DNA from 3 places in the Kocuria salina genome. Region 2 is predicted to be linked to each of the others. Evidence: riboswitches for the same ligand, from Rfam matches in the RefSeq annotation. Region 2 holds a riboswitch; each other region holds the start of a gene.

Region 1 (4,065 bases), on a different contig from region 2:
CCGGACCCTCCCGGCTGACGTCGCCCCACAGGATCGACGGGCGGGTACAGCGGGAGCCGTAGGACTGGACCCAGCCGTGGACGGTGGTCGCGAAGCCGTCGAGGTGCTCGGCGAAGTACTGGACCATGTCGTTGCGCTCCGGCTCGCCGTGCACCAGCACGTCCAGGCCCAGCTCCTCCTGCAGCCGCACGACCCGCTCGATCTCCTCCCGCAGGAAGGCGTCGTACTGCGCGTCCGTCAGGGCGCCGGCGCGGTGCCGGGCGCGGGCGGCACGGACCTCCGCGGTCTGGGGGAAGGATCCGATCGTGGTGGTGGGCAGCGGAGGCAGGGGGCCGGAGGCCGTGAAGGCCCGGCCCTCCTGGGCGCTCCGGCGGACCTCCGCGGCCGACCGTCCGATGTCCGCGGCGGTCAGCGACCCGGCGCGCTCGCGCACGGCCGCGTCCCGGACCCCTGCGGCGTCCTGCCGGGTGCGGCGGGCCTCGGCGGCCTCGGCCAGCTCCGGCGCGACCGCCTCCGTCCCGGCGGCGAGACCGCGGGCCAGGGTGACGATCTCGCCGACCTTCTGGTCGGCGAAGGCGAGCCAGCTCCGCAGCTGCGGGTCCAGCCGGGTCTCCTCGGCCACGTCGTGCGGGACGTGGAACAGGGACGTGGAGGAGGCCACGGACACCTGGGCGCCCCCGCGGGCCAGCTCCGCGAGCTGGTCGAGCCGGCCGGCCAGGTCGGCCCGCCACACGTTGTGCCCGTCCACGGCGCCGGCCACGAGCACGGCGGAGTCCTCGCCCCGGAAGAGCTCCAGCTCCTCGGCGGTGGGGGCGGCGCCCTTGACGAGGTCGAGGTGCAGGGCCTCCACCCCGGAGCAGGCCAGCGGGTGCAGCAGCGGCCCGGGGGAGCCGTAGGACGTGGTGACGAACAGCTGCGGGCGCCCGGTCACGGCGGTCAGGCCCGTGTAGGCGTCCCACACGGACGAGGCGAGCTGCTCGCCGGGGACGTCCTGGTCCGCCACGAGGGCCGGCTCCTCCAGCTGCACCCAGTCCGCGCCGGCGGCGGCGAGCTCCTGGAGCAGCCGCGCGTACACGGGCAGCAGCTCGGGGAGCCGCTGCAGCGGGTCGAAGCCCGCGGGGGCGTCGTCGTCGGCCTTGGCGAGGAGGAGGAAGGACACCGGGCCCACGAGGACCGGGCGGACGGTGAAGCCGTGCGCGGCGGCGCGGCGGACGTCGGCCACGAGCCGGTCGGCGGTGGCGCGGAGCGGGGTCTCCGGGCCGATCTCGGGCACGAGGTAGTGGTAGTTGGTGTCGAACCACTTGGTCAGCTCGAGGGGAGCGCGCCCGGCGTCGCCGCGGGCCAGCACGAAGCTCGCGTCGAGGCCGAGCCGGCCCTCGGCGTCGGCGAGGTCGGCGAAGCGGGCCGGCACCGCCCCGAGGGCCACGGTGGTGTCCAGGACCTGGTCGTAGAGGGGGAACGCCGCGGGCAGGGACGAGTCCCGGGCGCCGAGGCCCAGCTCCACGAGCCGGCGGTGGGTCGCCAGCTGCAGGTCGGCGGCCGCCGACTCGAGCTCCTCGCGGGTCGAGCGCCCGGCCCAGTAGTCCTCCAGGGCCTTCTTAAGCTCGCGGCGGCGGCCGATCCGGGGGTAGCCGGTGATGGTGGCGGCGGGGAACGGGACAGTGGTCATGGTGGTCTCCTGAAGAGGTGTCGAGGGGTCGTGCGGAACGGTGGGTGGGCGCGTGCTCAGGCGGGGAGCAGGAGGTCCTCGAGCGCGACGGGCACGTGCGGGACGCGCGGGAGGTCCACGTGCTCCAGCAGGTCGAGCGCGGCCCGGTGCTCGTTGAAGGTGTAGAGGTGCAGCCCGGGGGCGCCGGCGTCCAGGGCGGCGCGGGCCAGCCGCGCCGCGAAGGCCACGCCGGCGCGGTGCCGCTCGGCAGGACCGGGCGCGTCCTCCAGCGCGGCGGCCAGGCCCGGGTGGGGCGCCAGGCCCGCCAGCCGGCACAGCGTCCGGAGCCGCCGCGGGTCGGTGACCGGCATGATCCCCGGGACGATCGGGATCGTCACCCCGGCCGCCCGCGCCGCCGCGACCAGGCGCTCGTAGCGCTGCGGGCGGAAGTAGACCTGCGTGATCGCGAAGTCCGCCCCGGAGCGCTGCTTGGCCAGCAGCACCTCGACGTCGTGCCGGAAGGACGGCGACTCCGGGTGCCGGGTCGGGTAGGCGGCCACGCCCACGGCGAGCCGGCCGGCCGCCAGGGCCGCGGTGTGGCGCTGCTCGACCTCGCGCACGAGCTCCACGAGCTCGCCGGCGTGCCGCAGCTCGCCCGGCTCGGCCCCCGGGTCGAGGTCGCCGCGCAGGGCCAGGACGCCCCGGACGCCGCGGCGGACCAGTGCGGCCACGGTCTGCTCCAGCTCGGCCCGGGTGCTGCCGACGCACGTCAGGTGGGCCAGGGGCCGCAGGCTCGTGCGCGCCAGGAGGTGGTCGAGCAGGGCGAGCGAGCTGTCCCGGCGCTGCTCGTCCCCGCTGTACGTCACCGAGACGTGGTCGGGACGGGTGGGCTCGAGCTCCTCGATGGTCCGCAGCAGCGTGTCGGCGCTCGCCGCGCTGCGCGGCGGATAGAGCTCGTAGGACAGGGACGGCGGCGCCGGCCGGGCGGTCGGGCGTGGTGTCACGTTCTTCCTCCAAGGGTCACCCCGAGGGAGGGCAGCAGCCGTCCCGGAGTGGACCCGGGAGGCTGCGACAGCTCCATCGGTCCTGGCGGGAGCACCGTTCCGCGCACCCCGTGGCGGGGGCGCGGATGGTTGCTGCGGCGTCGACGAGCCAGGTCTCTCGGCCGCTCTGGATAGATGCAGGACCCATTCCAGCGGCTGCCCCGCCGCGCTGCCAAGTGCGGGCGCCCAGAAGACGCCGGTGCGCCGACTGTGACGACCGCGGCGTCACAGGACGCAACACGGACGCGCGACGACGCACCGGCGGCGAGGCCCATGAGGAGCGCAGGTCCGGGGCCGTCACGATCCGGTCTCGGGTCTTGCCGGGCCGGGGCGGGCGGCCTAGTCTTTGACAACCAACAGGTTGATCAAGGAATCAGTTGACGAACACCGTGGATCCCGGCGACGACGAGCTCGACAGGGCCTTCCTGGCCCTGGCCGACCCGGTCCGCCGCCGCATCGTCGCCCGGCTCAGCCGCGGCCCGGCCACGGTCACCGAACTGGCGGAACCCTTCGCGATCTCCCTCCAGGCGGTCTCGAAGCACATCCAGGTCCTCGAGCAGGCGCAGCTCGTCACGCGCACCCGTGACGCTCAGCGCCGGCCCGTCCACCTGGACCCCGCACGGCTCGAGGCGCTCACCGCGTGGATCGACCGGTACCGGCTGGTCCGGGAGGAGCAGTTCCGCCGCCTCGACGCCGTGCTCGACACCCGAGCCGCGGACCGCGGCGAGCACACCCAGGACTGAACCATGGGACACGCCCTGCACCTGACCGTCCCCGACGGCCTGCCCTTCATCGACTTCGAGCGCGAGTTCGACCACCCCGTGGCCGACGTCTTCCGCGCCCACGCCGACCCCGAGCTGTTCCGGCAGTGGATCGGGCCGCGCGGGCTGCGGACCCGGATCGACGGCTTCGAGTTCCGCCCCGGCGGCGCCTACCGGTTCGTCCAGCGCGGCGAGGACAGCACCGAGGAGTACGCCTTCCGCGGCGTCTTCCACACGGTGCGCGAGAACGAGCTCGTGGTCCAGACCTTCGAGTACGAGGGCTGGCCCGACGCCGTGGACCTGGAGTACCTGCATTTCGAGGACCTGGGCGACGGCCGGTGCCGGCTGCGCGGGCACACCGTCCACGCGTCCCAGGAGGCCCGCGACGGGATGGTCGGATCCGGCATGGAGAAGGGCGTGGCCGAGGGCTACGAGCGGCTCGAGGAGCTGCTGGGCGGGCGGACCGCGCAGGGCGGGGCCTGACCGTGGACTGGACGCTCGAGGTGGTGCTGGTGCCGGTGCGCGACGTCGACCGGGCCGTGGAGTTCTACCGGGACCAGGTCGGCTTCCACCTCGACCACCACACCACCACCGAGCAGATGGACATCGCCCA
Region 2 (4,065 bases):
CACCGACCCGCACCGCTTCGACCGCCCCGTCGAGGCCCGTCCAGGGGATCCCGCGCCGGCCGCCGCCGGGCCCGGGCCCCGGAGCAGGAGCACCCGATGACCGCCATCACCCTCAACGGCCGCCCGCGCCAAGTGGCGGCGGAGGCGACCGTCGTCGACCTCGTCGCCGAGACCGTCGGCCGCCCCCTGGGCCCCGACGGCGCCCCGCTGGACGGCGGGCGCCTCGGCGTGGCCGTGGCCGTGGACGCCGCGGTCGTGCCCCGCAGCCGCTGGCGGCGGACCCCCGTGGCGGAGGGCCAGTCCATCGAGATCATCACCGCCGTCCAGGGAGGCTGACGTGACCGCCCCGCACCCCGACCCCCTCGTGCTCGACGGCATCGAGCTGAGCTCCCGGCTGATCATGGGCACCGGCGGCCTGAGCTCGCTGCACACCCTGGAACAGGCGCTGCTGGCCTCCGGCACCGAGCTGACCACCGTGGCCCTGCGCCGCTACGCCCCCGGCCAGGGCGACTCCCTCTTCGCGCTGCTCGAGCGCAACGACATCCGGATCCTGCCCAACACCGCCGGGTGCTACACCGCCCGGGACGCGCTGCTGACCGCCGAGCTCGGCCGGGAGGCCCTCGAGACCGACTGGGTCAAGCTCGAGGTCATCGCGGACGAGGACACGCTGCTGCCCGACGTCGTGGAGCTCCTCGACGCCACCGAGCAGCTCGTGGCCCGCGGCTTCAAGGTCTTCGCCTACACCTCCGACGACCCGGCCGTCGCACGCCGCCTCGAGGATCTGGGCGCGGCCGCGGTGATGCCCCTGGGCGCCCCCATCGGCACCGGGCTGGGCATCCTCAACCCGCACAACATCGAGCTCATCGCCTCCCGGGCGTCCGTGCCCGTGGTGCTCGACGCCGGGATCGGCACCGCCTCCGAGGCCGCCCTGGCCATGGAGCTGGGCTGCGACGCCGTGCTGCTGGCCAGCGCCGTCACCCGCGCCCAGGACCCGGTGGCGATGGCCACCGCCATGCGCCACGCCGTGCTCGCCGGCCGGCTCGCCGCCGGTGCCGGGCGCATCCCGGCCCGCCGCCACGCCCACGCGTCCTCGCCGATGGCCGGGCGGATCGACACGGACGCCGCCGGTGCCGGGCCGTCCGCCGGCCCCTCAGCCGGCCCGGCGGACGTGCCGCGCGGGGACTGGGCGCCCGTGGGGGAGCGGCCGTGAGCCCGCTGCCCCCGCTCGTGGAGCCCGGCCCCGAACTGACCCGCGAGGAGCTCGAGCGCTACGCCCGGCACCTGACCCTGCCCGGGATCGGGACCCTCGGCCAGCGGCGGCTGCGGAACGCCCGCGTGCTCGTCGTCGGCGCCGGGGGGCTCGGGTCCCCGGCCCTGCAGTACCTCGCCGCGGCGGGGATCGGGACCCTCGGAATCGTCGACGACGACGTGGTGGCGCTCTCCAACCTGCAGCGCCAGGTGGTGCACACGACCGCCGACGTCGGCCGTCCCAAGGCCGTCTCCGCCGCCGAGGCCGTCACCGCGCTCAACCCGCTGGTGGAGGTCCGCACCCACCCCGTCCGGCTGGACGCGGACAACGCCGTGGACATCATCGGCCGGTACGACCTGGTCCTGGACGGCGCCGACAACTTCGCGACCCGCTACGTGGTCAGCGACGCCGCCGCCCTGACCGGCACGCCTTGCGTGTGGGGCTCCATCCTGCGCTTCGAGGGGCAGGTCAGCGTGTTCTGGGCCGGGCACGGGCCCACCTACCGGGACCTCTACCCCGAGGCCCCGCCGGACGGCGAGGTGCCCAGCTGCGCCGAGGGCGGGGTCTTCGGCATGCTCCCCGCCACCGTCGGCGCGGTCATGGTCACCGAGGCCGTCAAGCTCGTCACCGGCACCGGGGAGCCCCTGCTCGGACGGGTGCTGCTGCACGACGCGCTCGCGATGACCTGGCGCGAGATGCGGCTCACCCCGGATCCCGACGCCGCCCCGGTCACCGCGGTGGCCCAGCCCGCCGCGGTCTGCGCGCTGCCCGGCGCGGACGCCTCCGAGACCGTCGGGTCGGCCGAGCTGGCCCGGCTGCTCGAGCGCCGGGAGCGCGGGGAGGCGTCCTTCGCCCTGGTGGACGTGCGCGAGGACTGGGAGCGGGAGCTCGTGGCCATCGACGGCGCCGTGCCCGTCCCGCTGCAGGAGATCCTCGACCGCGGCGCGGACGCCCTGCCCCCGGAGGCCCGTGGCACGGACCTCGTGCTGCACTGCAAGGCCGGGGCCCGCTCCGCGACCGCGCTCGCCGCGCTGCGGTCCTTCTACGCCGGGCGGGAGGAGCGGGTCCGCCACCTCGAGGGTGGGGTGCTCGCCTGGGTGGCGCAGGTCGACCCGGACCAGCCGGTCTACTGACCCGGTCTCCTGCGGCACACCACTACACCGCTACGGAGCACGTGACTTTCTGTGACGCCGTCGTGACATTCCATGACGTGCGCCCGTCATCCGGTTGGTCCCGGACCGGGCGGTCTGATGCCATGGCAAGCGCCCCATTCAGAGCGGTTGAGAGATCTGGCTCGACGACGCCGCAGCAACCCGCCCTCCTCCGGGGTCAGGGTGCTAATGCCAGAACCGATGGAGATCCCGGATCTGCAGTCGGTCCGTGACGTCAGCCTCCGGCGCTGCCGCCACCGGGCCCGCCCCCGGCGCGACCGGCCGACCGGCAATCCTCGGTGCGACCGAGAGGACCACCGCATGACCCCGAGCACGGTCGAGGAGACCACCGCCCATCCCCGCGCCGGCACGGACCTCCCCGCCGGCCTGCCCGGGGACTACGCCGGGCTGCGGGAGCACTTCCGGCCCCTGTTCGCGGAGATCGCCGCCGGCGCCCTGGACCGGGACCTCCGGCGCGCGCTGCCCTACGCGGAGGTCGACCGGCTGGACCGGGCCGGGTTCGGCGCCCTGCGCGTCCCGGCGGCCCACGGCGGCCCCGGGGTCAGCCTCGAGGACTTCACCCAACTGCTGGTCGACCTGGCCGAGGCCGACTCCAACATCGCCCACCTCTACCGCTCCCACCACGGCTTCGTGGAGTCCCTGCGCTTCCTGCCCCGGGAGCTCCAGGAGGTCTGGTACCCGCGGGTGCTGGCCGGGGCCACCGTGGGCAACGCCTCCACGGAGAAGGGCGGCAACGCGCTGGGCACCCTGAACACCGTGCTCAGCCGGACCCCCGAGGGCTGGGAGCTCACCGGCCGGAAGTTCTACGCCACCGGCTCCGTCTTCTGCGACTACACCCGCGTCTCGGCCGCCCTGGACGGCCGCGACGGGCGGCGCTTCGCCGTCGTCGCCACGGACGCCGAGGGCGTGACGCTCGAGGACGACTGGGACGGCTTCGGGCAGAAGCTCACCGGCACCGGCACCGCGGTCTTCGAGCGGGTGCGCGTCCCGGAGGACGCCGTGCTGGACCGCACCGCCGGCAGCGCGGAGGCCGTCCACGAGGCCGCCTTCTTCCAGCTCGTGCTGCTGGCCGTGCTGGCCGGCATCGCCCGGGCGGCCCGGCGGGACGCGGTGGAGACCATCGCCGGACGCCGGCGGACCTTCAACACCGGGCTCGGCCTGCCGTTCCGCGACGACCCGCTGATCCAGGAGGCCACCGGGCGGATCTCCGCCAAGGCCTTCGCCGCCGAGGCCACCGTCCTGCACGCCGCCCGCGCCCTGGACGCCGGGATCGCCGCCGCCGCAGCGGCCGGCGCCGACCGGCCGGACTTCACCGGGGCCCTCCCGGCGGCGCTGCACGAGTCCGAGATCGCCGTGGAGCACGCCCAGGTCACCGTGCCGGAGCTGGCGCTCGGCGCGGCCCAGGACCTGTTCCTCACCGTGGGCGCCTCCGCCACGTCCACGGCCAAGGGCCTGGACCGGCACTGGCGCAACGCCCAGACCGTGGCCACCCACAACCCGATCGCCTTCCGCGCCCGAGCCCTCGGCGACTACCTCATCAACGGCACCCTGCCGGAGGGCCTGAACGCCATCGGCGACGCGAGGACCGGCGCCACGACCGACGCCACGACCGACGCCGCGACCGATGCCACGACCGATGCCACG
Region 3 (4,065 bases), 770 kb from region 2:
CCGCACCAGGTCCACGGGCACGGCCAGCGCAGTGCCCTTCACGGAGGCGTGCGTCATCTCCGAGGGGTAGCAGATCAGGGACTCCACCCCGCCCAGGCTCACCGACAGCGAGTACAGCCGGGTGCCCTCCGCCACCGCCCGGGCCGCGGCCTCCCCGCCGGTCAGCCGGAAGGAGACCATGCCGCCGAACCCGCGCATCTGCGCGGCGGCGAGCGCGTGGCCGGGGTGCCCGGGCAGCCCGGGGTAGAGCACCTGCGCGACCTCGGGGCGCTCCAGGAGCCACTCGGCGATCCGCTGCGCGTTGTCCTGGTGGCGCTCCATCCGCAGGCTCAGGGTCTTGAGCCCGCGGGCGGCCAGGTAGCTGTCCTGGGGGCCCGCCACGGCGCCGGCGGCGAACTGCTGGAAGCCGACCGCCTCGGCGAGCGGGGCCCCGCGCCACTGGGCCGCGCCCACGACCACGGCGCCGCCGAGCACGTCCGAGTGCCCCCCGATGTACTTCGTGGTGGAGTGCACCACGGCGTGCGCGCCGAGCTCGAGGGGGGTCTGCAGGTACGGGGACGCGAAGGTGTTGTCGACGACGAGCAGCGCCCCGGCGTCCCGGGCCAGCTGCGCCCACGCCGCCACGTCGGCGATGCCGAGCAGCGGGTTGGACGGCGTCTCGAGCCACAGCACCTTCGTGGCGCCGGGGCGCACGGCCGCCCGGACGGCGTCGAGGTCCGTGATCTCCACGGGCGTGTGCCCGATGTCCCACGGGGCGAGGACCCGGGTGATCAGCCGGTTGGTGCCGCCGTAGCCGTCGGCGCCGAGCACGATGTGGTCGCCCGGGCGCAGCACGGCGCGCAGCAGGGCGTCCTCTGCCGCGATCCCCGAGGCGAACGCGAACCCCCGCTCGCCGCGCTCCAGGGCCGCGAGCTGCTCCTCGAAGCCGCTGCGGGTGGGGTTGGAGCCGCGGCTGTACTCGTGCCCGGCGCGCAGCACGTTGATCCCGTCCTGGGCGAACGTGGAGGTCTGGTAGATCGGCGGGATGACCGCCCCGGTCAGCGGGTCGGGCTCCTGGCCGGCGTGGACGGCGGTGGTCGTGAAGCCCCGGTGGCGGGTGCGGGTCTCGGTGGGGGACGTCATGGCGGGGCTCACTTCCGGGTGGTCTGGACGGCGGTGACGACGGTGTCGAGGGCCTGGCCGAGGTCGGCCACGAGGTCCTGGGGGGACTCGAGGCCGATCGAGAGCCGGATCGTGGTCTCGGCGATCCCGCCGGCCCGGCGCTGCTCGGGGGTCAGGCGGCAGTGCGTCATGGCCGCCGGGTGGGCCACGAGGCTGCGGGTGTCCCCGATGTTGGCGACCAGCTTGAACAGCCGGAGCGCGTCGATGAACGGGCCCACGGCGCCGTCCGGGGCGGCGAGGTCGAAGGAGAACACGGAGCCGGTCCCGCGCGGGAAGTCCCGGGCCGCGATCCCGGCGCCGGGGTCCCCGGGCACGCCGGGGTGGTGGACGCGGGCGACGGCGGGGTGCCCGGCCAGGAACTCGGCCACCGCCAGCGCCGAGGCCGTGTGGCGGGCCACGCGCAGGTCGAGGGTCTCGGTGCCCTGCAGGATCTGGCTGGCGTTGAACGGGGAGAGCGTGGTGCCGAGGTCGTGCACGTACTTCGCCCGGACCAGGTGCAGGTAGGGGCTGGCGGCGGCGCACTTGTCGACGAGGCTGAGCCCGCCCCAGCGGGCGCGGGCCTGGGTGAACTGCGGCCACTTGTCCGGCCGGGCGGACCAGTCGAAGGTCCCGCCGTCCACGACCGCCCCGGCGAGCGCGTTGCCGTGCCCGCCCAGGAACTTGGTGGCCGAGTGCACCACGATGTCCGCGCCCTTCTCCAGCGGCCGGTACAGGGCCGGGGACGCGAGGGTGTTGTCGACGACGACGGGCACCCCGGCGGTCCGGGCGACGTCGGCGATCCCGGGCAGGTCCGGGAGGGTGGCCAGCGGGTTGCCGATGGACTCGAGCAGGAACGCGCGGGTGTCGGGGCGCACGGCCGCGGCCCACGCCCCCGGGGCGGTGGGGTCCACGAAGGAGACCTCGATGCCGTAGTCCGCGAAGGAGTCGGTGAGCAGGTCCACCGTGCCCCCGTAGAGCTTCTCGGAGGCCACGAGGTGCTTCCCGGCGCCCTGGCCGAGCAGGGCCAGCAGCGCTACGGCCACGGCGGACTGGCCCGAGCCGGTCGCCACGGCGCCCGCGCCGCCCTCGAGGTCGCTGATCCGCTGCTCGAGCACGGCCACCGTGGGGTTGCCGGTGCGCGTGTAGGTGAAGCCTGCCCGGGTCTGGGCGAACATCTGCCGGGCCGCCTCGTAGTCCGGGAACTCGAAGGCCGCGGTCTGGTAGATCGGCACCGTCAGGGTGCGCTGGGTGACCTGGTCGTGGGTGCCGGCGTGGATCTGCCGGGTCGCGAGGTCGTGGTCGGTCACGGGGATGGACATGGCGCTGCTCCTGTGCCTTGCTCTTACCCGCACCGGTCATCCGCGCGGGCCCGGTGGGCACGCCGCGGAAGATGCAGGCCGCTTCCTCATCCGAACCACCCAATGAGCATGGGGTTGGTGCGTGACCAAGTCGGAGCTTGGCGGTCACGTCTCGTGAAGCTGGAACAACACTATGCGCAGAGGTAGTGGGTGTCCCTCCGCGTCGGAAGATGACGACCGTGACGGTTCGTGACGCCGGCCGTGCGCGCCGGGCCCGGCGCGGGGCCGGCGCGTCAGGCCCGGGTGTCGATGTCCTCGAAGATCAGGAACGTCTGGGTGTCCACCACGCCGGGCAGCTGCTGGACGTGCTCGAAGATCACCTGCCGCAGGTGCACGGTGTCCACGGCCCGCACGAGGAGCATGACGTCGAAGTTCCCGCCCACCAGGGCGATGTGGTGCACGGCGGGGATCGCCTGGAGCTGGGCGCACAGCTCCCGCCAGGTGTTCTGCTGGAGCTTGAGCGTCACGTACGCGGAGGCCTGCAGGCCCGCCCGGACCGGGTCGATCACGGTGCTGAAGCGCAGGATCACCCCCTCGTCCCGGAGTCGGTTGATCCGGGCGTAGGCGTGGGCGCGGGAGACGTGCACGGCCGCGGCGATCGCCGTCACGGACTGCCTCGCGTCCCGGGACAGCTCCGCGAGGATCTTCCGGTCGGTCTCGTCCAGCGGCACGGGGGTCGAGGGCACGGCGGGCTCCTTCGGGGCGGGTAGGGCGCGGGGCCCGGAACGTGACGGACGAATGCGTGTGCTCCACGCCACACTAGAACATTTCGTCCACGCGCGGTGCACTGTCCGTCTCAGACTTCTGCATTTTCCCCGCTCTGTGGATACGAACCATGCCCGGTTCCCATACTGGGGAGACAGAGCCGCACCACCTTCCTGCCCTCCCCGGACCGCGGCCGCACCGGGGACCGACCGAGGGGACACCATGAGCCAGACCGTCGAGACCCCCGAGGACCCGATCCTCCGGGCCTCCCAGAGCTTCGGCATCACACCGGAGCAGTACATGCTCCCGGCCCGCGGCGAGATCCGCATGGTCGACCCGAGCGGGCGGCTGCTCGCCCCCGAGGAGCAGGGCACCGGCCCCGGCCACGAGTACCCGCTGCCGGCCCCGGACGTCCTGCTGGGCGCCTACGAGAAGCTGGTGGTCGGGCGGCGGGTCAACGACCAGAACTCCGCGCTGGTCCGCCAGGGCCGGATGGCCGTCTACCCGTCCAGCCACGGCCAGGAGGCCTGCCAGGTGGCGGCCGCCCTGTGCCTCGAGGAGGGCGACTGGCTGTTCCCCACCTACCGGGACACCGTGGCGGTCATGACCAAGGGCGTGGACCCGATGCAGGTCATGGCGATCTTCCGCGGCGAGTGGCACAGCGGCTACGACCCGTACGAGCACCACGTGGGCATCCAGTCGACCCCGCTCACCACCCAGCTGCTGCACGCGGTGGGCGTGGCCCACGCCGCCAAGCTGCGCGGCGAGGACACCGTGGTCCTGGCGATGTGCGGGGACGGCGCCACCAGCGAGGGCGACTTCCACGAGGCCCTGAACTTCGCGGCCGTGTTCAAGCTGCCGG

The links. Region 2 has a riboswitch for S-adenosylmethionine ahead of E7Z53_RS03710 (acyl-CoA dehydrogenase family protein). Riboswitches for the same ligand answer to the same signal wherever they lie in the genome.
Region 1: another riboswitch for S-adenosylmethionine. It lies ahead of E7Z53_RS05155 (methylenetetrahydrofolate reductase); the one in region 2 lies ahead of E7Z53_RS03710 (acyl-CoA dehydrogenase family protein).
Region 3: another riboswitch for S-adenosylmethionine. It lies ahead of E7Z53_RS00155 (O-acetylhomoserine aminocarboxypropyltransferase/cysteine synthase family protein); the one in region 2 lies ahead of E7Z53_RS03710 (acyl-CoA dehydrogenase family protein).

The regions. Positions count from the first base shown of each region.
Region 1 is NZ_SSSF01000002.1:226,314-230,378, forward strand. It holds gene metE (5-methyltetrahydropteroyltriglutamate--homocysteine S-methyltransferase) at 1-1,669, opposite strand, end outside; gene E7Z53_RS05155 (methylenetetrahydrofolate reductase) at 1,726-2,652, opposite strand; SAM riboswitch class I at 2,723-2,829, opposite strand; gene E7Z53_RS05160 (ArsR/SmtB family transcription factor) at 3,081-3,434, shown strand; gene E7Z53_RS05165 (SRPBCC family protein) at 3,438-3,935, shown strand; gene E7Z53_RS05170 (VOC family protein) at 3,938-4,065, shown strand, end outside.
Region 2 is NZ_SSSF01000001.1:792,779-796,843, forward strand. It holds gene E7Z53_RS03690 (FAD-dependent oxidoreductase) at 1-100, shown strand, start outside; gene thiS (sulfur carrier protein ThiS) at 97-336, shown strand; gene E7Z53_RS03700 (thiazole synthase) at 338-1,210, shown strand; gene moeB (molybdopterin-synthase adenylyltransferase MoeB) at 1,207-2,382, shown strand; SAM riboswitch class I at 2,514-2,608, shown strand; gene E7Z53_RS03710 (acyl-CoA dehydrogenase family protein) at 2,722-4,065, shown strand, end outside.
Region 3 is NZ_SSSF01000001.1:25,820-29,884, forward strand. It holds gene E7Z53_RS00150 (cystathionine gamma-synthase) at 1-1,122, opposite strand, end outside; gene E7Z53_RS00155 (O-acetylhomoserine aminocarboxypropyltransferase/cysteine synthase family protein) at 1,131-2,459, opposite strand; SAM riboswitch class IV at 2,497-2,618, opposite strand; gene E7Z53_RS19925 (Lrp/AsnC family transcriptional regulator) at 2,732-3,184, opposite strand; gene E7Z53_RS00165 (thiamine pyrophosphate-dependent enzyme) at 3,426-4,065, shown strand, end outside.